4 regions of the Bacillus sp. VA15 genome follow, and region 1 is predicted to be linked to each of the others. Evidence: riboswitches for the same ligand, from Rfam matches in the RefSeq annotation. Region 1 holds a riboswitch; each other region holds the start of a gene.
The links. A riboswitch is a leader RNA that binds a small molecule or an ion and turns the genes downstream of it on or off. The one in region 1 is predicted to bind S-adenosylmethionine.
Positions count from the first base shown of each region.

Region 2: linked by a shared signal. The riboswitch ahead of AC0DBE_RS09320 (bifunctional homocysteine S-methyltransferase/methylenetetrahydrofolate reductase) and the one ahead of AC0DBE_RS06845 (phosphoadenylyl-sulfate reductase) in region 1 are both predicted to bind S-adenosylmethionine.
Region 3: linked by a shared signal. The riboswitch ahead of AC0DBE_RS05295 (2-hydroxyacid dehydrogenase) and the one ahead of AC0DBE_RS06845 (phosphoadenylyl-sulfate reductase) in region 1 are both predicted to bind S-adenosylmethionine.
Region 4: linked by a shared signal. The riboswitch ahead of metI (cystathionine gamma-synthase/O-acetylhomoserine thiolyase) and the one ahead of AC0DBE_RS06845 (phosphoadenylyl-sulfate reductase) in region 1 are both predicted to bind S-adenosylmethionine.

Region 1 is NZ_JBVQPQ010000002.1:379,292-386,687, forward strand. Features, by position in the region: gene cobA (uroporphyrinogen-III C-methyltransferase) at 1-683, opposite strand, end outside; gene cysC (adenylyl-sulfate kinase) at 782-1,375, opposite strand; gene sat (sulfate adenylyltransferase) at 1,388-2,536, opposite strand; gene cysP (sulfate permease) at 2,585-3,649, opposite strand; gene AC0DBE_RS06845 (phosphoadenylyl-sulfate reductase) at 3,661-4,362, opposite strand; SAM riboswitch class I at 4,527-4,632, opposite strand; gene pyrE (orotate phosphoribosyltransferase) at 4,777-5,409, opposite strand; gene pyrF (orotidine-5'-phosphate decarboxylase) at 5,406-6,125, opposite strand; gene AC0DBE_RS06860 (dihydroorotate dehydrogenase) at 6,094-7,029, opposite strand; gene pyrK (dihydroorotate oxidase B electron transfer subunit) at 7,029-7,396, opposite strand, start outside.
Region 2 is NZ_JBVQPQ010000002.1:832,580-839,975, reverse strand. Features, by position in the region: gene AC0DBE_RS09335 (MFS transporter) at 1-811, opposite strand, end outside; gene AC0DBE_RS09330 (GNAT family N-acetyltransferase) at 923-1,780, opposite strand; gene AC0DBE_RS09325 (GNAT family N-acetyltransferase) at 1,786-2,235, opposite strand; gene AC0DBE_RS09320 (bifunctional homocysteine S-methyltransferase/methylenetetrahydrofolate reductase) at 2,326-4,164, opposite strand; SAM riboswitch class I at 4,256-4,373, opposite strand; gene AC0DBE_RS09315 (YajQ family cyclic di-GMP-binding protein) at 4,481-4,972, opposite strand; partial or broken gene AC0DBE_RS09310 (CvfB family protein) at 5,071-5,968, shown strand; gene AC0DBE_RS09305 (DUF3784 domain-containing protein) at 6,081-6,371, shown strand; gene AC0DBE_RS09300 (DegV family protein) at 6,413-7,264, opposite strand.
Region 3 is NZ_JBVQPQ010000001.1:953,959-961,354, reverse strand. Features, by position in the region: gene AC0DBE_RS05305 (RbtT/DalT/CsbX family MFS transporter) at 1-790, opposite strand, end outside; gene AC0DBE_RS05300 (FGGY-family carbohydrate kinase) at 885-2,348, opposite strand; gene AC0DBE_RS05295 (2-hydroxyacid dehydrogenase) at 2,366-3,391, opposite strand; SAM riboswitch class I at 3,485-3,576, opposite strand; gene AC0DBE_RS05290 (molybdopterin oxidoreductase family protein) at 3,724-5,766, shown strand; gene AC0DBE_RS05285 (hypothetical protein) at 5,873-6,166, shown strand; gene AC0DBE_RS05280 (hypothetical protein) at 6,258-6,467, opposite strand; gene AC0DBE_RS05275 (UPF0715 family protein) at 6,597-7,010, opposite strand; gene AC0DBE_RS05270 (biofilm-forming protein) at 7,305-7,396, shown strand, end outside.
Region 4 is NZ_JBVQPQ010000002.1:758,447-765,842, reverse strand. Features, by position in the region: gene AC0DBE_RS08910 (ATP-dependent helicase) at 1-798, opposite strand, end outside; gene AC0DBE_RS08905 (hypothetical protein) at 918-1,172, shown strand; gene AC0DBE_RS08900 (GNAT family N-acetyltransferase) at 1,246-1,668, opposite strand; gene AC0DBE_RS08895 (YjcG family protein) at 1,673-2,188, opposite strand; gene AC0DBE_RS08890 (esterase family protein) at 2,225-2,947, opposite strand; SAM riboswitch class I at 3,115-3,238, shown strand; gene metI (cystathionine gamma-synthase/O-acetylhomoserine thiolyase) at 3,307-4,428, shown strand; gene metC (cystathionine beta-lyase) at 4,421-5,593, shown strand; gene AC0DBE_RS08875 (GNAT family N-acetyltransferase) at 5,626-6,168, opposite strand; gene AC0DBE_RS08870 (DUF819 family protein) at 6,239-7,396, opposite strand, start outside.

The sequences.
Region 1 (7,396 bases):
AAACTCGGATTTTTAATGTCTTCTTTTATCACCGTTTCTGAAAGGGTGTCAACTGTACAAAAAACAGATTTTTGCTTGTCCGTTGTTCCCCAGTGAATAAAGGCTGCCGGCGTAGAACCGTCCCGGCCGTTTTCAAGAAGTTTTCTTTCAATCTGCTGCACGTTTTTGATACCCATATAGATGACAAGTGTATCAATTCCTGTAGCCAGCGCTTTCCACTTTTCCTCAAAATCTTCGTCTTTTTTATAATGCCCCGTTACAAAAGCGACGTCAGAGCCCGCATCCCGATGAGTAACAGGAATCCCGGCATAAGCGGCTGCCGCAATTCCTGATGTAATGCCGGGGATGATTTCAAACGGAATTCCGTTTTCAGAGAGGCATTCCGCTTCTTCCCCTCCTCTGCCGAACACAAATGGGTCTCCGCCCTTCAGTCTGACAACGGTTTTCCCTTTTTGCGCATACTTCACAAGAAATCGATTGATGGTTTCCTGCTTCATCGTATGAAAATCTGGAAGCTTCCCGCAGTAGATCAGGTCTGCTTGCTCTTTGGCATATTGTAAAATCTCTTTATTTACTAATCTGTCATATAAGATGACATCAGCTTTTTCAATGGCTTTCAGCGCTTTAATTGTGAGCAGATCAGGGTCTCCGGGACCCGCTCCTACAATATATACTTTCCCCATCGTATTTCCCCCGATCTATTCGAGTTCTTCCAGAACATTCGCTGTGATGTTGTTCTCGCTTGCATTCCGGCATCTGAGAAGAACACAGCAGATCACATTTAGCTCAATTTTTGTTTGACAAACTCGATCAGCTGATTTTTGCACGCTTCACGGTCATGCTGTCCTGAATCAAGAACGAGCTCCGGTGCTTCCGGCTCTTCATAAGGAGAATCAATTCCCGTAAAGAACGGAATTTCCCCGTTTCTAGCTTTTTTGTAGAGCCCTTTCGGATCTCTTTGTTCACAAATATCGAGGTCGCATTTAATGTATACCTCATTGAATTCGCCTGCTTCCACAAGCTGGCGAACCTGTTCTCTGTCCTCGCGGAAAGGAGAGATAAAAGCAGTAATCACAATGGTGCCCTGCTGAACAAAAAGCTTTGCCACCTCTCCGATTCGGCGGATGTTTTCTTTTCGGTCTTCATCAGAAAAACCAAGATCCTTATTTAAGCCGTGACGGATATTATCCCCGTCCAGCACAATGACTTGGTAGCCCTGCTCAAACAATTCTCTCGCAGCTGCATTGGCAATGGTTGATTTGCCTGAACCGCTTAACCCTGTCAGCCAGAGAATGGAGCTTTTGTGCTTGTTTTTTTTCTGATACTCTTCTTTTGTAATAGAGGCTTCATGCCATACGATATCGCGATTTGTCACTGCCAGTCCTCCTTAAGATACGCCTGCTTCTTCTTTTTTCTTCATACCTTTGATTAACACTTCTACGACTTCTGCGCGGCTGAATTCTGCAGGAGGCAGCACACCGTCTCTCAGCATGCCTCTTACCTTAGTGCCTGATAAGATGACGTGATGTTCTCTGCCGTGAGGGCACGTTTTCGCCGTTCCCATATTTCCGCATTTTTCACAGAAGAAGCTGTGCTCGAATTTCAGCGGTGTAATCCCGAGCTCTTCAGGTTTAAATGTGTCAAACAGCTCCTGTGCCTCGTATGTTCCGTAATAGTCACCTACACCTGCGTGATCGCGGCCGACAATAAAATGCGTGCAGCCGTAGTTCTTTCTGACAAGTGCGTGGAAAATGGCTTCTCTCGGTCCCGCATAACGCATCGCCGCTAAGAAGACGCCGAGGAACACGCGGTCTTTCGGGTAATAATTGTCAAGAAGCACTTGGTAGCTTTCCATCCGCACATCAGCTGGGATGTCATCAGATTTTGTTTCACCTACCAGCGGGTTTAAGAACAAGCCGTCTACTGTTTCAAGAGCCGTTTTTTGAATGTATTCATGCGCTCTGTGAACAGGATTTCTTGTTTGGAAACCAACAATGGTTTCCCAGCCTTTTTCCGCAAACTGGCGTCTTGTTTCCGCCGGTTCAAACGTAAACTCAGGGAACTGTTTTGAAGCTTTTTTAGTCAATGTGATTGGTCCGCCGACGTATGTATTGCCGCGGCTGAAAAGCTTTTTAACACCCGGGTGCTCCTGCTCATCCGTTTTATACACATTGACAGCTTCTTTTTGTTTGTCAGGCACGTATAGGTCTTCGATTTGGATAACGCCGTATGTTTCTCCTTCATACGTTAACTTTACCGTTTCACCGACTGACAGTTCCGCTGCTTTTTGCGCATCAACCGGAAGCGTGATTGGAAGGGACCAGACAACGCCGGAAGAAAGACGCATGCTTTCGACAACAGATACGTAATCTTTTTCATTAAAGAAGCCTTCGATCGGGCTGTATGCACCGATTCCGATTAATTCCAAATCTGCGAAAGAAATCAAATCAAGTTCAATTTCTTTTTGAATGCTGCTCACATCATATGATTCATCTACTCTGTTTACTAATGTTCCTCCGTGTGGTGCTAAGCTCATAATATCGATTTCCTCCTAGTTAACATATAAAATAACTCAGATTAATGATCAGATTCCCCCGCCTTGTTCGTGGACAGAGCGTCTCTCTTTACGTATGGCCTTCGTCAGGCTGACGGCACCGCCCGCCGCTAAAAGCACACTTACCATGATAAAGATTGAATAATAATCCGCTTTTAAAAACAAGGATACAAGCAGATAAGAAATTGATAAAGATAAAAACGGCGATACAATCCATACCTTCAGCATCGTTTGAACAACTTGTTTATGGAACACGTTCGGACCGTTTTTTGCCATGCCTATTCCGATAATAGACGATGACGTGACTTGCGCCAAGGGCACTGGCATCCCAAATACAGAACTGATGATCACCAGTCCGGCTCCTGTACCGGATAAGAGAATGCCTTCTCCTTTTGAGAATCTCGTAATTTTCTTCCCGTTTGTTTCTAACACCCGCCGGCCTAATAACAACGCGCCAAGAGCAACAAAAGCTCCCCCGTATAAGGTTCCTTTCGTTACATCCAGCACACCGGCCGCCACTAACGGGCCAACGGCATTCGCCACATTGTTCATACCGGCAGAGAATGCTTCAAAAAATCCGGCACCTAACAAAACAATGCCAAGGATTTTTTGCTTTTTAGAAGATTTAATTTCAATCTTAAAATAACGAAACAGCTTAGATACAAAATATGTGAAACCGAAAGCGAACAGCGGGACAAAAACCCAAAACGACACAATGACCAGCAGGTTGTTCACAAACAATACTTTGTAAGCCACTCCCACGCCGACAACTGCGCCGACTGTTACTTCACTTGTCGACAAAGGAATGCCGAGAAGATTAGCCGTAAAGAGCGACAGCGCAGCGGCTCCAATAATGATGCAAACAATCGTCAGTGTAATCGTCTGCTCGGGGATAATCCCGGAGCTGATGGTTTTTACAACCTCGCCCCCGCCAATGACCGCCCCGGCCAGCACACCGACTGCGCATAGGATCAAAGCGTAGGTTTTCTTTTTAATGGCTCCAGAGCCGTAAGCAACTCCCATCGAAGCTGCAGCGCCGCTTGCACCAATATTCATCGCGAAAAACAAGCTAAATAAAATAGCGGCTAGTTCCATTTTGCAGCTCCTTATTCATGCAGTCCGCATTCTGTTTTCGCCATACCATTCCATCTGCCTGAACGTAAATCCTCTGCGGTAAAAGCAGGAGCCGTGCAAGGCGCGCAGCCAATACTAGGATATCCTTGATCATGAAGCGGATTGTAGTCCAGCTCATTCCGGGATGTGTATCTCCAAATGTCTTTCCAAGTCCAATGGATAAGCGGGCATACTTTTACTGATTTGAATTTTTCATCTTTGTTTAAGAAATTCGTATTGGCACGGCTTGGCCCTTGATCGCGGCGCAGACCGGAAAGCCAGGCTGGATGTCCTGAAAGCGCCTCTCTTAAAGGAACAACCTTTCTAAGATAGCAGCACTGATTCGGCTCTCTTTCCCACAGTTTGTCACCATGTTCTTCGGCTTGCTCCTCAGGGGTAAGGTCTGGTTTTTTCAGGATGATATTAAGACCCGGATAACGCTCTTTCACTCGTTCAATCGTTTCATAGGTTTCTTTAAAATGAAGTCCTGTATCAAGAAACACAATCTCTGCGTCTTTTTTTACTTTATAAATTAAGTCAATCAGAACGATTCCCTCAATTCCGAAACTGCAGGCATAAACAAGCTGATTGCCGTAATGGCCGTATGCCCACTTTAAAACTGAAAGCGCTCCTTTATAAGGGTCGTCTTCCGGAAATGTAATCGTTGGTTCTTCCCAATTATCGTACGTTAACATTTCTTCTTTCCTCCTTTCGGAGACAAACAAACAGTAGCTTTCTGCCGGTTGTCTTTTCCCAATTGTAATGTGATGCGCGGCTGCTGTTATCACATACAGCCTTTTTTCCTCTTAAAATAAAAAACTTTCAATCCGGCGGAAAGAAAGACAGGAACAGCATGTAGCCCTTATCTTTCAAAATGGAATTCATTTTGCTGGAAGTAGCACCTTACAAACTATGCAGGTTGCCGGGCTTCATAGGTCCAGTCCCTCAGCCGCTCTTGATAAGTTTTTAGATTTGTAGTAAATTTTAGCACAATTCTAACATAAGTCAACCCGACTTTTTTTATAGGATTAATAAAAAAACAGGCCGAGTGGCCTGTTTTCAAGTACAACAAGGCTTTGAAGCCTCTATACATCACCGAAATTTATTTCTTATTTTTTAAACCAATCTTTTGACTCGGGATTTCGTTTCCACGTTTTCAGCTTTTCTAGATCGTCTGAATGAATATTTCCGTTTTCGAGCGCGACCTCTGTGAGCGTATCGTAATCAGTTAAAGAGTAGTATGGAAGTTCTGCCTTTGCGAAGGCTTCCTGCGCTTTAGGGAGCCCGTACGTAAAAATGGAGACGACACCGAGCACTTCACAGCCAACCGCTTGTAAAGCTGCCGCAGCTTCAAGTACGCTTCCTCCTGTGGAGATTAAGTCTTCAATAACGACAGTTTTTTGCCCCTTTTGAACAGCTCCCTCAATCTGATTGCCTTTTCCGTGCGCTTTCGGCTTGCTTCTCACATAACACATCGGAAGATTCAAACGGTCAGCCGCCAGAGCAGCATGAGGAATACCGGCTGTAGCTGTTCCCGCAATCATTTCAGCTTCAGGAAAATGCTCTTCGACAAGCTTGCTGATACCTGAGGCGACATCATTTCTGACCTCCGGGAAAGATAGCGTAAGGCGGTTGTCACAGTAGATTGGCGATAAAATGCCGCTTGCCCATGTAAATGGCTCGTTCGGGCGTAAAAATACAGCTTGGATGTCTAATAGATGTTTTGCGATGATTTGTTTCATGATTTGATTCCCTCCCATTCGAGTCTGACAGCTTCATAGGCTTTTACTGGGTCTTTCGCTTTGGTAATCGAGCGTCCTACCACAATCGCTGATGAACCTTTCTCTTTTGCAATTGCAGGTGTCGCTACGCGGATTTGGTCATTCGCAGCGTCCTCTGACATCCTGATCCCCGGAGTGACAGTCAGAAATGAAGGCGACACCGCTTGGTAAATGGCTTTTGCTTCATGAACAGAGCAGACCACTCCATCAAGTCCGCTTTCTTCTGCCAGCTTGCTGTAGTGCACGACCGTGTCGATCAAAGGCTTTTCGATCAGCAGTTCATTCTTCATCATTTGTTCAGATGTGCTTGTCAGCTGGGTTACCGCGATAAGTGACGGGCGTTTTTTTCCGGAAAGCGTTCCTTCTTCTAAGCCTTCCAGAGCTGCTTGCATCATTTTTTTGCCTCCGGCCGCATGAACATTGACGAGGTCCACCCCGAGACCGGCAAGGCGCTTCATCGCTTTGTTTACAGTGGTCGGGATGTCATGAAGCTTTAAATCTAAAAACAGCTCGCAATTTCTTTCTTTTAATTGTTTAACTATAGAAGGCCCTTCTTGATAAAAAAGTTCCATTCCAACCTTTACAAATAACGGTTCTTGCTGAAAAGGCGCTAAGAACGCAAGTGTTTCTTCAGCTGATGCAAAATCAAGCGCGATGATGGGCAGGTTGTTTTTCATGGTTCCAGCTCCTTCCGATGCATTCTTCAATTGATTGATAGCCGTATTGACGCAAAACAGATGGAAGCTGTTCAATCATGTCCGGGCATGCAAAAGGATTCACAAAGTTTGCTGTTCCGACAGCGACCGCGCTTGCTCCCGCGAGAAGAAACTCCAGTGCATCTTCGGCCGTCTGCACGCCTCCCATTCCGATAATCGGGATATTGACCGCTTGGCTGACTTCATACACCATGCGAATGGCAACCGGCTTCACGGCAGGGCCGGAAAGCCCCCCTGTTTTATTCGCTAATATCGGCTTGCCTGATTTTAAATCAAGCCTCATGCCGATTAATGTGTTAATCATCGTAAGACCGTCCGCTCCCGCCTCTTCGATCGCAGATGCAATTTCTGTGATATTTGCCACGTTCGGGGAAAGCTTTACATAAACGGGTACTTCTGAAACCTCTTTAACCGCCTTCGTCAAATCAGCAGCCATTTCAGGGTTCGTGCCAAAAGCGATTCCGCCTGTTTTCACATTCGGGCATGAAATGTTCAATTCAAGGGCATGAACATTAGGCGCTTTGCTGATATGCTCTGCGACTTCAACATAATCCTCGACTTGAGAACCTGCGACATTTGCAATGATTGGCGTATCAAACTGCTCAAGCCACGGCAGCTCATTTTGCAAAACGCTTTCCAGCCCCGGATTTTGGAGACCGATCGCATTGAGCATTCCGGCGCCAGTCTCAGCTACCCTAGGCGTCGGGTTCCCGAAGCGAGGCTCCTTTGTCGTAGCTTTGATCATAATTGCTCCGAGACAAGATAAATCATAAAAACGCGCAAACTCTTTTCCAAAACCGAAGCAGCCTGATGCAGGAATGATCGGATTTTTCAAATCAAGTCCCGGCAATTTCACCTCTAGCATTACAGCGCCACCTCCTGAGCTTTAAATACAGGTCCGTCGAGACATACTTTTACGTAGGATGTCTCACTTTCGTTTGTATGGCACACACACGCGAAGCAGGCGCCGATTCCGCAGCCCATTCGTTCCTCCATGGACAGGTAAACTTCTTTATGGGCATATTCCTGTTTTAATGCCTTCAGCATCGGTGTCGGCCCGCAGCTGAGGAGAATGTCAAACTCTAGATTTTTCTGTTTAATCACATTTGTAACAAACCCGGTTTCCCCATAGGTTCCGTCAGCTGTTGCCACATACGTGTCTCCGTACTGCCGGCATTCTTCTTCGTAAAAAACATCCTTTGCCGATTGGAATCCTAAAACGTGTATGACCT
Region 2 (7,396 bases), 450 kb from region 1:
AAGACGTCACACACATGACCAAAAGCGGGATCGCCAAAATCAAGCCTTTTTTGACGCCGTCGGTATCGTATGTTTTTTCCAAGACATCTGATAGATAAAACAGGATGCCGAATAAAGTAAACAGGCAGGTCGCCCCGGCTAAATAAGCGGTAAACAGCCATCTGCCTTCATGTTTAAAAACACTTAACAGCCCTTTCGCATATTTTCCGATCGGGGGCGGTTCTTTTTCCTTTTTCTTTTCTTTAATAAAAATCCAAGTCAGCACGATCGAAATGATACAAAATACCGGGAAGGCAAAAAACGCGCCATACCAGACGAGAAGGGCGATAAGCGAGCCGATGATCGGCGAAAGCACTTTCCCCATGCCGTTTGAAGCTTCAACGAGACCGAGCACCTTGCTTTCCTGGGCGCCTTTAAACAGATCTCCCGTCAGTGCCATGGCAATCGGGCCTGTCCCGGCTGCCCCGATTCCCTGAAGCGCCCGTCCTGCCATGACCCAAGGGTATGCATTGTCAAAAAAACCTGCCGCAAACCCGGCTAATAAGCCGCCGGCACCATACAAAAATAAGCAAGGGATAATGATGATTTTCCTTGAGAATCTGTCAGCGAGATAACCGACAATCGGAATGGCAAACGCCGCAATCAAGGAAAATACTGTGATCACGAGACTGACTTGAAATTGTGATAAATGAAGTTCAGATTTCATTTTTGGCAAAATCGGAATAAGCATCGAGTTTCCAAGTGTTAATATTAAAGGGATTGAACCGATTGCAACAATCGTCATTCCGTTATTTTGTTTTGATGATTCCATCTCAGAGCACACTCCTTTTCTTCTGCTTAGAATGTCCCTGCTGGCTTCGTTTATTCAACGTTCAGACAGCAAAAAACCGAACAGAAAATACCTGTTCGGGAAAAAGGAGGGTTAACCGAGCGCCTGTGAAATCAACGCATATAAGTGTCCATTTTGGTCAGGAAGCATCTTTATCTGGTAAAGCATAAGCGGTGGCTCTTCGTCCGCTTGAAATCCCATTTCTATCAGCCTGTCATGTAAAGATGTGTGTTCACCCGGTATATCGATGCGCATCGGACCTTGTTTGCCGGCGGCCAGCCTGTTGATGAATTGTGCAGCCACGTCTGATGATGGGGCAATGATGGGGCCGAATTTCAAATTGACAGGTGTCTGTACAGATAGGCCGTAGCCAATCAGCTGTCCCTCATTGTTTCTGGCGATGACGCATTCCTCTGAAGTGGAAATAAGCTGCTGCAGAAGATTTGATCGATCTCCGCCAAAGGCTGCCAGATCGGCCGTGGCTAATTCTTGAAAGTCTTGTTTTCTAAAGGCTGTCAGTTTAGCATCAAGATGATCTTGCTTTTCAATCGGTTGAAAACTGTGACAGCTGTACTTTCGGACTGAACCCGCTGTATGAAAACCCGCTTTCTCATAAAGCGGCAAACCTTCTTTTGTGGCGCAAAGCCTGATGGCGGTGCTTTCATCCGTTTTACTGATACACGCGTTTACCATCCGCCGCCCGAGACCGAGCCGTTTGTATTCCTTGTCTACGATGACGAGTCCGATAGAGGCAAGACGGCCAAACAAAAACAAGCCGATGCAGGAAATAATGTCTCCCCGGACATTTTGATAACCGAAAAAACGCCCCTGTTGGACAAGCAGTGCCAGCTCTTGTTCGCCATAATCCGGCCACCCGGCTTGCCTGCAAAGCCGCAATAGTCCGGAGGTATGTTCTTCATGAAGCTCAATCAGCTCATCCATTATCTTCATACGGGTCACCTGCTTGTTCCGAATGTTTTGTACATGACAATATGAGTGCCAATGCCGGGAATCTCAAACGGTTCGCCAAGTTCCTCCCAGCCAAGCTTTGCGTAGTAGCCTTTGACATGTTGTCTTGCATTGCACCAGACCGCCTGTACGCCTCTGTCTGCCAGTTTTTGTTCCGCATATTTGATCAGCGTGCTTCCGGCTTTTTGATCACGATATCCTTCAAGCGTCGCCATGCCTCTCAGCCGATATGCAGGGGATTCCGTTAATAATGGCTGATTTTGAGGGGAAAAAGAAGCGATGCTGATCAGGGTTCCTTCATAAAACACACCGAGATGAAAGGCGCCTTCCGCATGATCCTGTTCATATTTGCATTGTTCGATGGATTGATGGGGACGCAGGATGCGGTGCCGGATGTCGTATGTATCTTCCGCAGAAATGGTTTTAACTTCGAGCATGATGATCCTCCTCATAAACTGATTTTCTTTATCGTAACACGAATTACGTTGAAAAAGACCGCCCGATTGGCTCAGGCAGTCTTCAAGGTATTAATGCAAATAGATATTTTGGCGCTGCTCATCTTTTTGCTGAATGTACGAAGTGAGCTCGGCGGTTAAGTCAGATCTGAGAAAAGGCGTAATCAAGTAGATGCCGTTAAACAGCTCGCATGCCGTATCCAACAGGGAGCGTGCAATCGCAAGGCCTTCCGCTTTTTGTTTCTCTTTATCCTCGCCGGCGAGGGCCATTTTTTCGCGAATAGAGTCAGATAGCTTAATGCCCGGAATTTCATTGTGGATGAATTCAGCATTTCGGCTGCTTGTGAGTGGCATAATGCCGATATAGATCGGTGTCTTCAGATGCTTTGTTTCGTTATGGATATCGACAAGCTGCTGCTCGGAATAGACAGGCTGTGAAACAAAATAATCGGCGCCGCAATCTATTTTTTTCTCCAGCCGTTTTACCGCTTTATCCAGATGGCGGACATTAGGATTAAATGCGGCGGCGACTGAGAAATTCGTTTTCTTGCCAAGCGGTTTTCCAGACAGGGACAGTCCTTCGTTGAATTGTTTGATCAGCCTGATTAAATCAAAGGATGTTAAATCATACACAGACGTCGCACCCGGAAAATCCCCGATTTTAGAAGGATCGCCAGTAATGGCCAGCACGTCATTCAGCCCTAACGTATCCAGACCCATTAAATGTGACTGCAAGCCGATAATATTTCGGTCACGGCATGTAATATGGACAAGAGAGCGCATATCGAGCTGTTGCTTCACAAGGGCGCCGCAGGCAACATTGCTGATCCGCGGAGTAGCCAGGGAATTGTCAGCGAGGGTCAGGGCGTCGATTCCCGCTTCTTTTAATTCAGCAGCAGCGGACAGAAATTTGTCGAAACTCAATTTTTTCGGCGGGTCCAGCTCTACGATAATGGAGCGTTTTTCCGCTGCGATCTCATTCAGGCCGGGCTCTGTCCGCTCATGCTGAACAGAAATGAATTCCTTCGCCCGGGTTTTGACTTCTTTTTCTGTAATCGGAGCAAGCCCGCCAACCGCTTCTGCCATCGCCTGGATGTGATTCGGCGTGGTGCCGCAGCAACCGCCGATAATCCGCGCGCCTTGCTTGCGGAATTCTGACGCGCTGTTTTGAAAATACGTGTCGTCTGTTTCATAGACGAGCCGGCCTTCTTCAAGCGAGGGAAGACTGCTGTTCGGATAAACTGATAAGAACACGTCATCAAAAATCGGCACTTCGCTAAGCGCTTCAATCATGTGATAAGGACCGAGCCGGCAGTTAATGCCGACGATATCAGCTCCGAGATCCGCGATCGATCGCAATGCTTCAGAAAGCGGTGTTCCGTCCTGCAGTACGCCTTGCTCATGCATGGAGACATTCAGCATAATCGGAAGGCCAGTCTCTTTGCGCGCGATTTTTAGCACTTCACGTGCTTCTTCCAAATCATAATACGTTTCTAACAGCAAGCCATCTGGCTCTTCATGCAGCAGCAGGTACAGCTGCTCGCGAAAGCTGCGTTTGATTTCGTCAAGGCTGTACGCGTTTTTATTAAAGGTACGGATGCCGCCCATCGTCCCCAGCACGTACGCATCGCCTGCTGAAGCCCGCGCGATTTTTACCGCCTCCTGATTCATTTTTTTGATGTCATCCTCAAGCCCGTGTCTGGATAATTTAATATAATTGGCCCCGTACGTATTTGTTTGAATGATGTTGGCTCCAGCCTCAACGTACGCTTTATGTATGCGCTGAATTTCCTCCGGCTTTGAAATGTTGAGCTCCTCAAAGCACCTGTCAATGCCATAGGAGTAGAGGAGTGTCCCCATGGCGCCGTCGCCAATTAACACCTGTTTTTGCAAATCTTCTAAAAGTCCCATTGTTTGCCTCCTTTATTCACATTCAGCAAGGAAAAAAAGAGAAATAAAAAAAGTCCTCTTAAGAAGAAGACTTTGTCAGTGATTTTGTCTCTTCTTATCTTCCAAGCTGTTCGAGCTTGCTGGATTTAGCACCTTGGTCATGGCTGATCGCCATTACACCGGTTGCTGAAGCTTCGTCGGGCCAGTCCCTCTGCTTCTCTTGATAAGAACGGATATAAAATTTTCGTGTTCAGGAAGTGCCCTAAAGATGCCTGGCATTTTCCCTTTCTCCAAATTTACCGAAAATAAAGACAATAATCAATAGGATTCAGAAAATTTATCTGAAATTTATAAATTGAACGTCAATTGGCAGATCCGCGCCCCGCACTGCTGTGATAATCTGCTGCAGGTCATCCTTGTTTTTTCCGGTGACGCGCACTTGATCATCCTGCACTTGAGACTTTATTTTCAGTCCGGAGTTTTTGATGATGGTATTGATTTTTTTGGCGTTGTCCTTGTCAATGCCTTGAACAAGTTTTGCACGCTGGCGCACTGTTCCGCCTGACGCGCTTTCAACCTTGCCGTAATCAATGTTTTTTGTCGGCACGTTTCGTTTAATTAATTTACTGACCAGTACATCTTTCAGCTGGCTTAATTTAAATTCGTCATCAGAAACGAGGACAAGCTCCTCTTTATCTAAAGAAATGTCGCTTTTGCTTCCTTTAAAGTCATAGCGTGTGCTGATTTCTTTCAGTGCGATTTGAATCGCATTTTGCACTTCGGGCAATTCCACCTTTGATACAATATCAAATGAACTTTCTTTTGCCATATGAAAACCTCCATAACATTTAACTTATGTGTTGATTATAGTAGAATAAAGAGAAACTTCCAACAGAACAAAGAATCAATTTGTGATGATTGGAAAAAATGTTAACAGAATCCGCAGAAAAATAAGCGGAACAGGAAGGACGATAGCATGAGACCAGGGCAGCAATTAACCTTGAGTATAGATCACCAAACTGACTTCGGTTACTTTTTAACCGACGGAGAAGATACGATTCTCTTACATAACAGTGAAATAACTGAGGATATCGAAGACAGAGATGAGGTAGAGGTCTTTATATACGTGGACCAGCAGGAAAGACTTGCGGCCACGATGAAAATTCCGGTCATCAGCGCTGATGAGTACGGCTGGGTCGAAGTGGTGGATAAAGTGGAAGATATGGGCGTTTTCGTTGATGTCGGCTTATCTAAGGATGCGCTTGTTGCAACTGAGCATTTGCCGCCATACGAGGATGTCTGGCCGCAAAAAGGGGATAAGCTCTACTGTATGCTGAAAGTGACGAACCGGGGGCGCATGTTTGCGAAACCAGCGCCTGAAGATATCATCAGCGAACTGTTTACCGACGCTTCAGAAGATCTGATGAATAAAGAGCTGACAGGTACGGTGTACAGATTAATCGCAACGGGTTCATTCATCATCACAGACGACGGTATCCGCGGTTTTATCCATCCGTCAGAAAGAAAAGAGGAGCCAAGACTCGGCTCAAGAATCACGGGACGGGTGATTCAAGTAAAAGAAGACGGTTCAGTCAACATGTCGCTGCTTCCGAGAAAACAGGATGCATTGTCTGTAGATGCCGAGTACATTCTGACGTATATGAGAACAAGAAACGGTGCTATGCCGTATGGTGACAAAAGCCAGCCTGACGATATCAGAGAACGTTTTAATATGAGCAAAGCCGCCTTTAAACGCGCGCTCGGCCATTTGATGAAAAACGGAAAAGTGTATCAGGAAGACGGATGGACATACGAGAAAAAATAGAAGGCCGCACAGGCCTTCTATTTTTTATATAAGAACTTCACAAATAAAATTTTGTTACGTATCATTAGGGGAGACAGAGTGTTTTGTCAGTTAAAAGACAGGGGGAGAGTTCGTGGAAATTCGCATCGATTTTTTATTGATCTTGATTGCGATGCTTTTCTTTTGGATTGCTTATATGGCAGGAATAAAAAAGCAAACATGGATATTGTCCGGTTTCCGTGAGTCTCGGATACGTGACAAAGACCGCCTGGCTAGTATTGCGGGATACTTTTTTCTGAATTCAGGGATATTTCTTCTTTTAAACGGTTTTATTTCATTTCAGGGACAAGATCAGTTGATTCCGCCAATGATTTTGGCATATGGAGCTGGAGTCATCATTTATGTAAATAAAAAATTAATATAAAACCTCCAGCATATATCAAATATCTGGAGGTTTTTGTTTGCTCACTTTTTCAAAAAGAAAATCGCCAATGTGCCGGGACCGGCGTGTGAGCCGATTGTAGAACCGATTGAATGCATGATGATCTCTTTCGGCTTGAACGTATCTTCAATCAAATTTTTCATGTCAATGGCTTTTTCTTCGTTCGCAGCGTAGCTGATCCCCACGGTTTGATTGCCCCAATCACCACCGCGTTCTTTCATCAGTTCGATGATCCGTTTGAAAAGTTTTTTCTGTCCGCGAATTTTTTCCAGAGGCACAAGCTTGCCGTCCTCCATCTGAAGCAGCGGCTTAATATTCAGCAGGCCGCCGACAAAAGCGGATGTTTTGGAGATGCGGCCGCCTCTTGCAAGATATGTGAGGTCATCAACGGTAAAAATGTGCTCAAGCTGTTCGCAAAAGTTCTTTACAGACGTTTCAATTTCTTGTATTGTATTCCCGTTGATACAGAGATCGACAGCATGCCGGACAGCCAGGCCGTATCCTAATGAAGCGCATTTGGAATCAATGACCCGTAAATCGAAATCGGGGAATTCCTCCTTCACTTCATTGGCCATCATCACAGCTGTCTGATACGTGCCGGAGAGGCCTGAGGAAAAGGCAATGTAAAGAGCGGGATCACCTGTTTCGGCATATTGCAAAAACACATTTTTAATCGTTTGCGGTGAGGCTTGGGACGTCTTAGGCGTTTCTCCATTTTGCATCGCTTCAAATATTTGATCCGCATCAATCGTGACTGCATCTTCGAATTCTTTATCGCTGAGAGAGACTCTGAGCGGAATAAAGCCAATGCCGTTTTCTTCAAAATAAGAACGAGGCAAATCAGCGGCGCTGTCAGCGATGAGATGAACTGTCATATTGCTTCCCTTCTTTCCGTTGTCGCTCGTTATCATAAGAGTTAAGCCAACTATATCATATTAATTTGCCAAAATCGTGTTCAAATATTTGTTTTAAGGGAAAACATAATAAGAAGAAAGAGCGGAGGAACA
Region 3 (7,396 bases), on a different contig from region 1:
GAAAAATCGTTCCCCAAACCTGCAGCCACACATTGGTTGAAATCCCGTGCTGAGCCATGTGCATCGGTAAAAAGACTGGGAAACCATATGTACCAATGCTGTTGATGATTCTGATGATTCCGCCTGTAAGCACCTGAGGATTCGTAAAAAGAATGGTAACTCCTTTTAAAAGTTCCTCGGCTGTTTCCGATCTATTTCGTTTCTTCTTTTCAAAACGGTCTTTATTGATAAACAATGCGAAGATGGCACCGAGACATACCCAGAATATCGAGCTCCAAAGCGTATTCAAATAGCCGAATGCTTTGATCGCATAGCTTGAGTACCAAGCACCAAACACAAACATGCCGAGGCAATATGCAATCCAAAACCAGCCGACAGCAGTGCTCAGTTTGTTTTGGGGTGTTCTGTAAATGACCCATGTCAAGAAAGAATAAGCAAAAAGCGGGTAGCCTAACCCTTTTACGAAGTAAGTCACATACATCACAGGAAGGTTCAGCTGTTCAAATCCAAACACGATAAAGGCAGTTGTACCGATCACATAAAACAACAGCCCCATAAACATCGTCCGTTTTGCGCCAAATGCTTCGAGACATACACCTGAAAACCAGGAAGCTATGGCAAGCGCAATCCCGTAAATGCTAAAAATTGAAGCGGATTGCTGAACCGTAAGTCCGTTTTCGATCAGAAACGGGCTGAGCCAGCCTTGTTCAAGCCCGTCTCCCATCATAAACAAAACAACCCCTAAAAACCCCCAGGCAAGCCGCTTCGGTATTCCCATTTTATCTAACATATCTGTCTCCTCCTTAGATGCTGATATCAATTACCGTATTACCTTGTTAAAGCCGAAAATTAGTTCATTCCTTAAAACAGCAGCACATACCGCCTTATATCAACACTTTGCTTTCTGACTCTGAAAAAAAACGCTGTGTTTGCTTCCATTCCTCATATAAAGCCAGTTCGACCCGACAGTCCTGCGGTTCGATCACCCGGATATTTGCTGACATCTCTTCCGTCAATTGAAAGGTTTCATTGCAAATGACTGCAGCGCCAACGACAGATGCCTGATGATATCCCTCTTGGACATAGATTTTTTTCTGAAGAAGGTCCGCGATATATTGAGTGAGTGCTTTGCTTTGGAATCCTCCTCCGCACACCCAAACAAAGTCACGTTCAAACGGAGTAACCTTTGTTAAAATGTCAAAGTTCCATTTGATCGAAAATGCGATCTCTTGCAGCGCCGCACGTACAAAATGTGCTCTCTTTAAATTTGAGGAAAGCGGGGCATCAAAAAGAAATCCGCCTCTCGTTAACGCATTCTTTTCTGCCGATAAGTAAGAACCGAGAGCCGCCACACACGCATTGTCTTCTTTAGCAAGGGCAGAAATCTCTTCCTCCATCACTTCGTACGATTCATTTGGATAAAATATCTGTTTTAATTTTTGATAATTCAGGCCGGTAATTCCCGGATTCGTTTCCACAAGCCAATGTCCTTGATCTGTATGGCAGTTCAGCCATGCTTTATGTTTTGTGTCGCCATGATCAGCAGTAATTTTGGTTATTGGCGTTGTTGTCCCTGATACGATGACAATGTCCTCAAGCGCAGCGCCAGTGCTTTTCACAGCCAGTTGTGTATCACCGCCCCCTGCTATAACCTTAGCAGTTATAGAAAGGCCTAATTCGGACGCATATTCATTTGTTATCGTTCCAATCGCTGTTCCCGCTCTTACAAGAGGCGGAAGGATGGATGGTGAAAAGCCGAATATGCCGCACATCTCTTCTGACCAAGTGTTTTGCTTCACGTCAAACAACAGGGTTTCGGTTGCCTGCGATGGTTCATATGTCAAAATTCCGCTCAGCTGATATGTCACCCAATCACTGATGCTTGTAAAACTAGCAGTCTTTTCCCATAAAAAGGGCTGACGCTGTTTTAAACCATAAAGCTTGAGCGCAGAAAAAAGTGCAGTCGGGAGGCGGCCTGTGCGGCTGTATATCTCTTCCTGATTGGGTATACTCTCCTCCCACTCACGGCCGCGATTATCAATGTTCGGCAGCCCGAGAAAAGAGTCGCCGTTTTGATCGATCAGAACAATCCCCTGTCTTTGACTTGTCGATGTCAAACCAATAATGTCAATATCACCTGAACGAGAAAGCGCACGTTTTGCCAGTTTCATCACTTGCTTCCACAGCACCTGAGGAGAAAAATAACGGCTGTCCGGGTAAAGCGTCTCGGTAGCATACACGATGTCCTCCCTTTCAACCGTTTGAACGCTGCCCGATACACTTACGACCGCTACTCTCGCATTCCCTGTGCCGATATCAAAAACGAGATAGCCTTTTTGTTTTTTCATTCCTGTAACCTCCTCTCTTAAACCTCTGTTTTCAGCTCATCTTTGTTATACAGTGTCGGAATATTAAGAGTTTTTCCAACCTTCCACCTTTTGAGGGCTTCGTTCAGGATCGTCACGTGATGATCTTCTACTTCAAAGGTTGCTCCAGCGAGATGCGGTGTTGCCAGAACATTAGGCAATGAAATGAATTCGTAATCTGATTCCTCTGGAGGTTCATGATAAAAAACGTCTAAAATCGCTCCTCTGATTTTATGTTCTTTTAATACAGATAAAAGATCTTCACGGTTTACCACAACTGCTCTTGAAGTATTGACGAAAACCGCACTCTCTTTCATCAGATTAAAATACTTCCGATCAATAAGTCTCAGTGTTTTCTCAGTACGAGGCAGATGGACAGAAACGATATCACTGTCTGAAAACACCGTTTTGAGAGATACTTTTTCATACAGCGGATGATCGTCTTGTACGTATGGATCGTAATACTTTACTTTACAGTCAAACGCTGTCAGCAGTTTTGCAATCCTTTGACCAACCGCGCCGAACCCAACCATGCCGACCGTTTTTCCCGTTAATTCGTTCCCTCTAAATTTGACATAAGCCTGCAAGTAATCGCTGTCCCATTTTCCATCCTTCAGCCATTGATTAGAGGAGCTGGTATGGCGGAGAAAGGAAATCACATTACCGATAAACATTTCAGCAACCGCTTGTGCATTCCGCCCGGGTGTATAGAAAACGGGTATACCTCTTTTTGATGCTGCGGCCACATCCACATTGGATGGCATTCCTCTGCACACGCCCACAAATGAAAGTTCTGGAGCAGATGCAAATACGCTGTCTGTTACTTGATCAAGCTCAGTAATCAAGCCTAACGCATGTGTTTCTTTTAGGAGCTGAATGAGTTCATCTTCCCGGTATGCCCGGCCTTGTTCCTTCCAGGGATGATAAGTAACTGAGCCGAACAATTTTTCAAGCTCTTTTCGTCCTTCTTCGTTGTACGGTGCCGTAACCAAAACCGTCATGGTGCAAAACATCCTTTTCATCATATTTTTCCATAAAAAAATCTCTTTCCGAAGATGGAAAGAGATTCATGTATAAGCGTGTCCTGTTTACAGACAGACGCCGGTTTAAACCTTGCTTTCCTATCTTTCAAGCTGACGCTTGCTGGAATTGGCACAATAATGTTGCCGAGGTTTCATAGGGCCAGTCCCTCCACCTCTCTGGATAGAAAATGTTGAGTATGTAATTTTCAGAATGAAGAATACGTTTATCATAAAGAAGTCTCAGATTGATGTCAATCTCTTTTTTCAGAATTGACGTTATCATCCGAAATGTTATAATTCTTACAAAATATCTAACTAGAGAGAGGAACTGGGCCATGAAATCTTTTGCCACACAACAAAACGGCATTTTTAAATCCGTTTGCTCGCTTGACTGCCCGGATCAGTGCGGATTGTTAATACATAAAAAAGACGGAAAAATTGTGAAAGTCCAAGGTGATCCTGATCATCCTGTCACAGCCGGAAACATATGCAACAAAGTCCGAAACATGACGGAGCGCATCTATGATGAAAAGCGGCTGACTACACCGCTTAAACGGACAGGTGCGAAAGGCCAAGCGATATTCGAACCGATTTCTTGGGAAGAGGCAATCGATACCATTACCTCCCGCTGGAAACAGCTGATTGATGAAGAGGGAGCTGAAAGCATACTTCCGTACAGCTTTTACGGAAATATGGGGAAATTAACAGCTGAAGGTATGGACCGCCGCTTCTTTTACCGCATGGGTTCAAGCCAGCTCGAAAGGACGATTTGCAGCAAAGCAGGATCAGAGGGCTATAAATATACAATGGGTATAAGTGCGGGAATTGATCCTGAGGAAACCATTCATACGAAACTATTTATTTTTTGGGGAATCAACGCAGTCAGTACAAATATGCACCAAATTACTATCGCCCAAAAAGCACGAAAACAAGGTGCCAAAATTGTCGTGATTGATGTTCATAAAAACCAGACAGGCCGTCTTGCAGATTGGTTTATTCCCATAAAACCCGGAACCGACAGCGCACTTGCTCTTGGCATCATGCACATCTTATTTAAAGAAAACCTTCATGATGAAGCATTTCTGTCTGAATACACGGTCGGCTATGAAGAGCTCCGTGAACACGTGAAACAGTATGATCCGGAGAAGGTATCACTGATCACCGGTGTCAGCACCGAAGATATGTATCAGCTGGCAAGAATGTACGGCGAAACCTCCCCTGCTTTTATTAGAATCGGAAACGGACTTCAACACCACGATAACGGCGGGATGATTGTACGGACGATTGCCTGTCTTCCGGCGGTCACTGGCCAATGGCTGCACACAGGGGGCGGCGCAATTAAGCATAACAGCGGAATTTTAGAATATAACACAAATGCCTTGCAGCGGCCTGACTTACTGAAGGGGCGCACACCGAGATCATTTAATATGAATCAGCTGGGCAAAGTGCTTTTGGAAACCGATCCGCCGATTCGTTCTCTTTTTATTTACGGGACGAATCCAGCCGTTGTCGCTCCAGAAGCGAATAAAGTCAGACAGGGCTTGCTGCGGGAAGACCTGTTTACTGTGGTTCATGATTTATTTTTAACGGAAACGGCTGCATATGCGGACATTGTACTGCCTGCAACATCCGCTTTTGAAAATACTGATTTTTATACCTCCTACTGGCACCATTACATTCAGCTTCAGCAGCCAGTGATTGAGAAATATGGAGAAAGCAAGTCTAACACTGAGGTGTTCCGATTACTGGCTGAAGCAATGGGGTTCACAGACCAGGAGCTCAAAGATTCAGATGAAGAATTAATCCGCCAGGCGCTTGACCATCCAGATAACCCATATTTGGCGGAGATTGATTACGATTCACTTACTAAGCATTCATTTATGAAAGCGAAACGCGAAAAGCCGCTGTTTCCAGGCGAACTTCCGACTCCAAGCGGAAAAATAGAATTATACTCAGAGAAAATGAAACAAGCCGGTTTCCCGGCTTTACCGACACATACGCCTCTTACATGCGATAACGAAATTCCGTTTATGTATGTTCCGGGGCCAAACCATAATTTCTTAAACTCAACGTTTTCCAACAATGCAAAGCACATCAAGCTTGAAAGGACGCCAAAGCTCTTTATCAACACAAAAGATGCTGAAGAACATGGAATCATTGATGGGGATCCTGTACGAATTTGGAACGGTCGGGGAGAATGCGAGCTGGCCGCTGCAGTCGGAGAACAAGTGCTGCCCGGGGTCGTAGTCAGCCAAGGATTATGGGCGGATGAAACAGGAAAAAAACAGCTTGTAAACGCGCTTACCCCAGACCGCTTGTCCGATATGGGCGGCGGCGCCACCTTTTTTTCAGGACGTGTACAGATTGAAAAAGCATGAACAAAAAAACGCCCAAATCACGTTCTGGCAGTTTTTTTTGTTGAAAATGAAACCCGGAGTATGCCAAGCCCGTATAACATAACATCGACATAATGGAGGCATGCATATGGACGTTTTTTTAGGAATCGGTGTTGCTTTAGCTGGATATTTTATCGGTGAAGGCTTAAAGCAAATGAACCATCCAAAAGCATATGAAAAAAGTGATACCTTTCTTATAAAAGAACGAGATATTCACTTTTACATCGGACATTTTTTAGGAATAACGACAACTGAGGCAAAACAGTTAGCTGGAGACATGACAGACATTCCATACATTGAAATAAACGGAAAAAAATATGTGCAGAAACATATGTTAAAAGAATGGACATTCACATTAATTGAGAAACATCAGGGTGAATAAAGCAAATCTGAGGAGAGCGAGATTCATTGTCACGCTCTTCTCAGTTCAGATGTATAGTCAGCTGATCATCCTCTCAGTTCAAACATCGATTCTATTTTAAGTAAACTTGTAAAGATACATTCTGATTGCCGTAAGACCAAACGGTGTTTTCAATTTTGAGGTTCTGGCTGAATGTATCAATCCATACCTGTTTTGAGTTTAATAAAGCAGACAATTGCGCTGAGTTAAGCGTCACTTCTTCAATCTGCTCGTTTTTTTGATACACAAATACAACTTTTATGGTATCTCCGTCTTTCGCCATATTCAACTTCAATGTCTCCCCTTTATGATACGTAGAATGCCACTCATCTAAAATTTTTTAAACTTTATTTCGATATCCATGTCATTTCTCGTACAGTGCCTCCCCTTTTTTCTAAAACGCGAACCTGATTTACTTTATATTCCCGGTAAGCTGCACACGTTTATAAAGGATTAGAGAATCCCAAAACCAGTAAATCACTGCTGATGCAATACTTAACATATAATAAATATTTGATTGGAATATCCATGATATTGAAGCAGGCTCATTGATAGCATAAAACAGGAATACAGAAATGAAAGCGAGTACAATGTAAAACGATAGATACATTAAACTAAATGTTCTCGCTGTTTTCTGCAAGATCATTTGCAGCGGAAAAGCAAAAAGCCCAAACATCATAAAACCATATAATAAAGCAAGTGCTCCTGTGAATAAAGCGATCATCAGCATGTGATAGGAGACGAGAGAATAAAATTCGAAAAGCAAACCAAAAGAAAGGCTGGATAGTCCTAACGTCATAAGCTGATATGATACCATTTTGTTCATTTTTTCACCTCCTAATTGACTTTTTAATGGTGGCTGTTATGTTTACATGCAGATTCCTTCCCTAACCTGTCCTAATCTCTGCTTCTTTTTCAAACGTTTTGTACAGTGTTTCCCAGCTTTAGACAGCTTCTTCATATACGAAGTATGCTAATAAAAGGTTTCAAAAACGACCGAGGGTAAAGCCTCTCTGGCTTAAATGGGAAAGAGTCAACGAAAAAAAGCGAATGAATACCTGCCTAACAGACAGAATAAGAAGAGTTGATATTCAACACTTTTCGTAAAGGGGTGACACCAATGACTAAAAAAGGAATTCAAAATTCAAGTATTGAGCAAATAAGAAATGACCATGAGACTGAAACAGCTTTTAAAGTAGATGATCCTAAAAA
Region 4 (7,396 bases), 380 kb from region 1:
AGGGAAATCCTTCTCATCTATACCTTCTTCATAGAGTGCTTTTTTGATATATTGTTCCCGCTGCCACTCCATTTTCAGCAGATGCTCGCCGTTCCATTTAGCAGAATCATAGTGATACAAAATCTTATAAAACAAGCTGTGGAATGTTCCGGTGACAAGTCTTCTCACTTTTGCAGGCTGTAATCCGTACTGCTTCGCCATACGCTCTTTCATTTCGGCGACGGCTTTTGTCGTAAAGGTGACAAGCAGCATGTTTTCCGGCGGTATGTCTAAGTGTTCAATCATGTGGGCGGCGCGAGCCGTTAGCACCCGTGTTTTCCCGCTTCCCGCACCTGCAAGCACTAGCAGTGGGCCTTCCGTTTCCGTGACAGCTTTCAGCTGATCCGTGTTCAAGCCGACAGACGGAAATAGATTCGTATCAGGTTCTATTGTTTTTTGAACAAATGGTGTTCCGGGTTTAATGCTTCTCGGCCGCTTCCATTCAGTGACAGCTGAAGACGATTCAGCAGCGATCGCTTTTCCCTTGGGCAAACGAAAGACACCGGATTCCTGATCGTCTTCTTTTTTCTCCTCTTTAGCGGGTTTCGTTTCGCAGGCTTCCTCACATGCCGGAAAATGGCCTGGCTGGCGGTGGATAAACTCCGGCGGATCGGTGATATTGAGCCTTAACAAAACGGGTTTTCCGCAATGAGAACAAAATAAATGTCCTTTTATTCCTTCTTCAAAGAGGAATTGGTAATGTTCTCTCGAATATGTATGTAAATGTATAGTTCGATCATTCAGTCGGGCGCATTTCAAACAGGGATCCTCCCAATCAAAAAAAGGTGTTCATTACAGACAAAGACTATCATATCAAAAGAAACGTGTTTCAAAAAGTAAGTTTAAGGGAAAAGAGACAGCAGAAGGGTGGGTATCGTATGATATATGCAGGTCAAATTCAGAACCAGCAATACGCTCAATATGCAAATAGAACGATTGGACATAAGCAGGATTACGCCGGAACCGAAAAAATCAACTATGTCTCGTTTCAGCGGGTATACAAGGAACTTGAAAAGCAGCAGGAGAATCAAACGGCCGCTGAAAGAAAAGTAAACGAGACAAAACGTAAGCGCTCTCTTTATAAGAGATTGCGAGAAAAAGGAATGGGCACTTATATTAATCGATATGTATAAAAAACCGTTCACATCAAGAGAACGGTTTTTTATGTGCGGAAAAAATCCGGATCTCAATAGACCCGGATGCTGTTTAGTCTTTAATCATTTGTAAGTGGGGAATGCCGGCATCGAGAAATTTTTTTTCAGAAAGCACGCGATACCCGTGTTTCTTGTAAAACGGCACAGCCTGCGTTTGCGCGTTTAAAATGAAACCGGAAGCGCCGCCGTCTGCCGCCGCTTTTTCGAGTGCCTTCATAATGATGCCGCCGACACCGGAGGAGCGGTGGCTTTTCAATACGCAAATCCGCTCTAACTTGCCGTAGCCGTCCTTCATACGCCATCTTCCGGCGCCGACAGGCTTTCCGCCGTCATACACGACGATATGCTCCGACTCATTTTCAAGTTCGTCAATTTCTTCTTCAGCAGGTACGTTTTGTTCTTTGACAAAGACTTCTTTTCTTACATAAAATGCATCTTTCATTTGTTCTTCATTTTTTGCGATAACTGCTTCCAAACGATTATTCTCCTCCGCCTAGCAAGAAGGTTTCATATACTGTCCACGATCCGTTTTCTAGCTGGTAAAGCAAGTGGAAACGATCAACGATTTCTTCATGCGACACTTCCTGCATTTTTAATTGTCCCAGCACATCTGAATGCTCATCGTCGGAAAGATTTTGGCCGACCGTCACATGCGGAACGAAATTATATTCCTGTTCACCAGCCAACACACCGGTGTATAATTTTTCATTGAGTGTTTTTAATTCTTCCGTCGGCTCTGCTTTGATGTAAATGACATTATTGACAGGCGCAAATGAGCTGTATTTTGTCATTTTGAGAACGATCGGATGGGACTCCTTTGCGATGTTTCTCAGATGTGATACAAGCTGATCCGCTTTCTCCTCTTTACATTCAAACGATGCTCTCAGCGTCAAATGGGGCGGGATCAGGGAATAGCTCGGATCATAGCGCTTTCTGTAAGAGTTCGCAAGGTCTTGGAGTTTTTTTGATGGAAATAAAACGATTCCGTATTTCATATTATGTCCCTCCTGGAAATAAAGTATGATAGAATATCAAAGCATTTTTTTCAGCGCCGGCGTGATGAGCGGCTGCCAGTATGTCCATTTGTGATCTCCGTCAAATGATTCAAAATAATAATCGGAAAGCTTCTCCTCCAGCAGCTGTTTCAGCTCCTGATTCGGTTCTGTAAAGTCCAGAATGTTTCCGTCTGTCGTGTGGACGTCAGTTTCTTTTGTTCCGATTTGGTGATAAATAGAGAGGTGTTTGATATCGTCTGACTGTTTCACAGCTCCCAATACATGTTTGTCAACATAGGGAGACTGCATGATGATGTTTCCGAACATATTCGGATAATCAAGCGCTGTCATAAGAGAAACGGTCGCTCCGAGAGAATCACCGATCAGCGTCCGACCGTAGCCGACTTGATAGGTTGGATACTCGTCATCCGCAAACGGAACGAGCTCATGGGCGATGAACCGTTTATACGCCGAAAATTTTGAGCCTTCCGGATGATAGGTTTTTCTGCGCTCTTTTACATCCTTATAAGGAACACCGATAATAATGCTCCGGTCTATTTCTCGCTTGGACAGCAATTCTTCGACCTGTCTGCCGATTCTCCCCAGCCTGAAATAATCGTGGCCGTCCTGCGCGATAATGACATGGTATTTATAAAGCGGGGAGTAGTTGGACGGCAGATAAACGAGCAATGTCATTTCCTCGTTAAGCTCTTTTGAAAAGAATTTCTTTTCTTGCACTGTGCCGTTTTTCGGTGCCATAATGCATTCCTCCAGGACATCACTAGACTTTCTTGCTGTTTTCCATTATTGTACCATGAATTATTAGAAATTTCTCTCTTTAAACTGTTCGGAACTCGAAGAAAAAAGTGTTGAAATAAACTGCAAATTGCGCTAATATAAAACAATCAGAAAATTGAAATCGATATTTCTTATCGTGAGAGGTGGAGGGACTGGCCCTTAGAAACCTCAGCAACCGGCTTGTTTTGCATTATGTGCAAAACGCCAAGGTGCTAAATCCAGCAAGCGTTTTTTATGCTTGGAAGATAAGAAGAAGCGTTAAACCCCTTCTTCTTATGAGGAAGGGGTTTTTTATTTTGAAAAGGGAAGGTGTCAGCTATATGTCACAGCACGTTGAAACGAAATTAGCCCAAATTGGAAACCGAAGCGACGAAGTAACGGGAACAGTGAGTCCTCCTATTTATTTATCAACAGCATACCGCCACAGAGGAATCGGAGAATCTACCGGATTTGATTATGTCCGCACAAAAAATCCGACACGCCAGCTTGTTGAGGACGCGATCGCCAGCTTAGAAAACGGAGCGAGAGGGCTTGCCTTCAGTTCGGGAATGGCTGCCATCCAAACGATTATGGCGCTGTTTAAAAGCGGAGATGAACTGATCGTTTCATCGGACCTATATGGCGGCACATATCGTCTGTTTGAAAACGAATGGAAAAAATATGGATTGACCTTTCATTACGATGATTTCAGCGATGAGGACTGTTTACGCTCTAAGATTACGCCGAATACAAAAGCGGTGTTTGTGGAAACACCGACAAATCCGCTCATGCAGGAGGCGGACATTGAAAAGATCGCCCGGATCACAAAAGAGTACGGTCTTCTGCTGATCGTTGATAATACATTTTATACACCGGTCTTGCAAAGGCCGCTTGAGCTGGGAGCCGACATTGTGATTCACAGTGCAACCAAGTATTTAGGCGGGCATAACGACCTGCTTGCGGGACTTGTCGTTGTAAAGGATGAGCAGCTTGGTGAGGAAATGTTTCAACACCAAAATGCGATCGGCGCCGTCCTGCCTCCGTTTGATTCGTGGCTTCTGATGAGAGGAATGAAGACGCTGAGCCTCAGAATGCGCCAGCATCAGGCAAACGCGCAGGAGCTTGCGGCGTTTTTAGAAGAGCAGGAAGAAATTTCTGATGTACTATATCCCGGAAAAGGCGGCATGCTGTCCTTCCGTCTGCAGAAAGAAGAGTGGGTCAATCCATTTTTAAAAGCGCTGAAGACCATTTGTTTTGCAGAAAGCCTCGGCGGGGTGGAGAGCTTTATTACATACCCTGCCACACAGACGCACATGGATATTCCTGAAGAAATCCGCATCGCAAACGGAGTCTGCAATCGCTTGCTGCGTTTTTCAGTCGGAATTGAACATGCGGAAGATTTAAAAGAAGACTTAAAACAGGCGTTATGTCAGGTCAAAGAGGGAGCTGTTTCATTTGAGTAATCACAATTGGACGCTGGAAACCCAGCTCGTGCACAATCCATTTAAAACAGACGGCACAACAGGAGCGGTCAGTGTACCGATCCAGCACGCATCAACTTTTCACCAATCTTCATTTGAAGAGTTTGGCGCATATGATTACAGCCGCTCAGGAACGCCGACAAGAACAGCACTCGAAGAAACAATTGCCGCACTGGAAGGCGGAACGAGAGGATTTGCTTTCAGTTCAGGCATGGCTGCGATCTCAACAGCATTTTTATTGCTGTCACAGGGTGACCACGTTCTTGTGACAGAAGATGTATATGGCGGAACCTTCCGCATGGTAACAGAGGTGCTGACCCGGTTTGGCATTGAGCACACGTTTGTTGATATGACGGATAGTAACGAAGTGGCGCGGAATATCAAGCCGAATACAAAGGTCATTTATATGGAGACACCGTCAAATCCGACACTTGGGATTACTGATATTAAAGCGGTTGTTCAGCTTGCAAAAGAAAACGGCTGTTTGACCTTTCTGGACAATACATTCATGACACCTGCACTGCAGCGTCCGCTTGATCTCGGTGTGGATATTGTGCTTCACAGTGCAACAAAGTTCTTGAGCGGACACAGTGATGTGCTCTCAGGCCTGGCTGCTGTAAAGGATGAAGAGCTTGGGAAGCAGCTGTATAAGCTGCAAAACTCGTTCGGCGCCGTCCTTGGCGTGCAAGATTGCTGGCTTGTGCTGCGCGGATTAAAAACATTGCAGGTCCGTTTAGAAAAAGCAAGTCAAACAGCTGAGCGGCTTGCGGAATTTTTCCAGAAGCATCCGGCGGTGAAGCGCGTGTATTATCCGGGGCTGGCTGATCATCCGGGCGCTGAAATCCATAAAAGCCAGTCAACGGGAGCGGGCGCCGTGCTATCTTTTGAGCTTGAAAGCAAAGAGGCCGTTAAGAAATTAGTAGAGAATGTATCACTTCCGGTCTTTGCTGTAAGCCTCGGCGCCGTGGAATCGATTTTGTCTTATCCGGCAACGATGTCTCACGCGGCAATGCCTAAGGAAGAGCGTGAAAAACGCGGCATCACAGACGGCCTGCTCCGTCTTAGCGTGGGAGTCGAACATGCAGACGATTTAGAACGTGATTTCGCACAAGCGCTGAAAGAAATTGCGCCAGTGGCGGTTCGATAAAAAGAAGCCGGGGATGGCCCCGGCTTCTTTTGTTATTCATCATCAGGATTCAGAATCGCGAGGACTTGATGATCCTCCCAAACGCCGTTGATTTTCACATTTTTTCGGGCGATGCCCTCTTTATGAAATCCCGCTTTTTCCAATACACGCATGGACCCGAGGTTGCGGGGCATCACACCGGCTTCAATACGGTGCAGTTTCAATTCGTGAAACGCAAAATCAACAATCAATTTGACGGTCTCTGTCATAAGGCCCTTTCCATTATGGGCTTTGTCTAAAAAATACCCGATGAACGCAGTTTGCAGCGCCCCGCGAATGATTTGAAAGAGCGAAACCGTCCCGATTAATGTATTGTCTGACGCAGCGAAAATGCCAAAATGATACTCTTCATCTTCCTCCAGTCTTTGCTGATACTCTGCTATTCTTTTTCTTTGCCCCTCAACCGTATAGTAATCGTCTGCGCGTATCATGGAGAACTGTTCAAAGAAATCCTGGTTTTCGCTTTGCAGCCGCAGATTTTCTTCCGCATCCTTTACTTCTAAAGGTCTTACATAGATGTTTTTTCCTTTTAACATATCAGTGATCTCTCCGTTCTCATGTCAGCATTCCTCTTACATTATTCTGAGGAAAGTGTAAAAATCCTTTTTATAAGAAAGAAGAAAACCAGTTTCCCATAAAGGTGCCGACATAGTTCCCAATTAAGTAGCCGAGCGTACCGACAAGCATGATCGGGGCGACAAGCTCCCGCCATCCCTTGGCAATTGCCATCGCAGCTGCGGTCGTAGGCCCCCCGACAGCAGCGTTGACAGCGAGCAGAATTTCTTCAAGCCGCACGCGGAACAATTTTCCGACGGCTAAGGAAACAGTTAAATTGCTAATCGCAATGATAAACACAAATAATAGAATAAAAGGCGCATTGGTAACGATTAAGCGCAGATCTGCAGGAATGCCGATCACCACAAAAAACAAATATATCAAAAAGGTTCCAAGCTCTTGAGATCCATTAAGCCTTTCAAAAAAACGCGGGAATAGAAAAATGATAAAAACAGTTAAAGACGTGAGCATCAGATACTGATCGCCAAGCGTTCCGGTCAAAAGGGGATGAGAAAAAAGGCTTTTAAAAAAGCCGGAAATCTTCACACTAACTGCAACAAGCGCAAAAGCAGCACCAGCATTAAAAGCGATATCCTTTAAGGAAATGTCCTTCCGTTTCCAATAGCTTTCTGCACTGTTTCCGCTCTTTCCATCGGCTTTTACTTTTTCTTCAAACGGCATAGCATAATGCCGCTGAAACCATTTAACTGCAGGAATGCTGATTAATATAAAAAACAAAAGCGCCATCATAACATTATCAGCCACAACGGTAGCTGACACATATTCCCCCGGTGTCTCAAATTTTGCTGCCATCGCCGCAAAGTTGATCCCGCCGCCGATATATGAGGCGCTGATCATCCCGCCGATTTTATCGAGATAAGGAATATGCTGTTTGAAAAGAAAAAAAGAGAGAACGCTCCCAAGCACAGTGCCAGCAGAGCTAATCAGAAAAATAAACAGCAAACGCCTGCTTTCCTTAAAAATCTGCCGCACATTGATCTGAAACAGCAAAAGGGGAATCGCCAGGGGCACCACATAAGCCCACACAGTATCATACACAGGCGACTCAACAGGAAGCACTCCTATATTTGTAAACACCATAGCACCTAAAAGCGCAATGATAGCACCCGACACAGCGGACGCCCACTTAAAGCGCTGCTCCAGCCCGATGCTCACTGCCGCCCACACCGCAATAAACCCCCACAATAC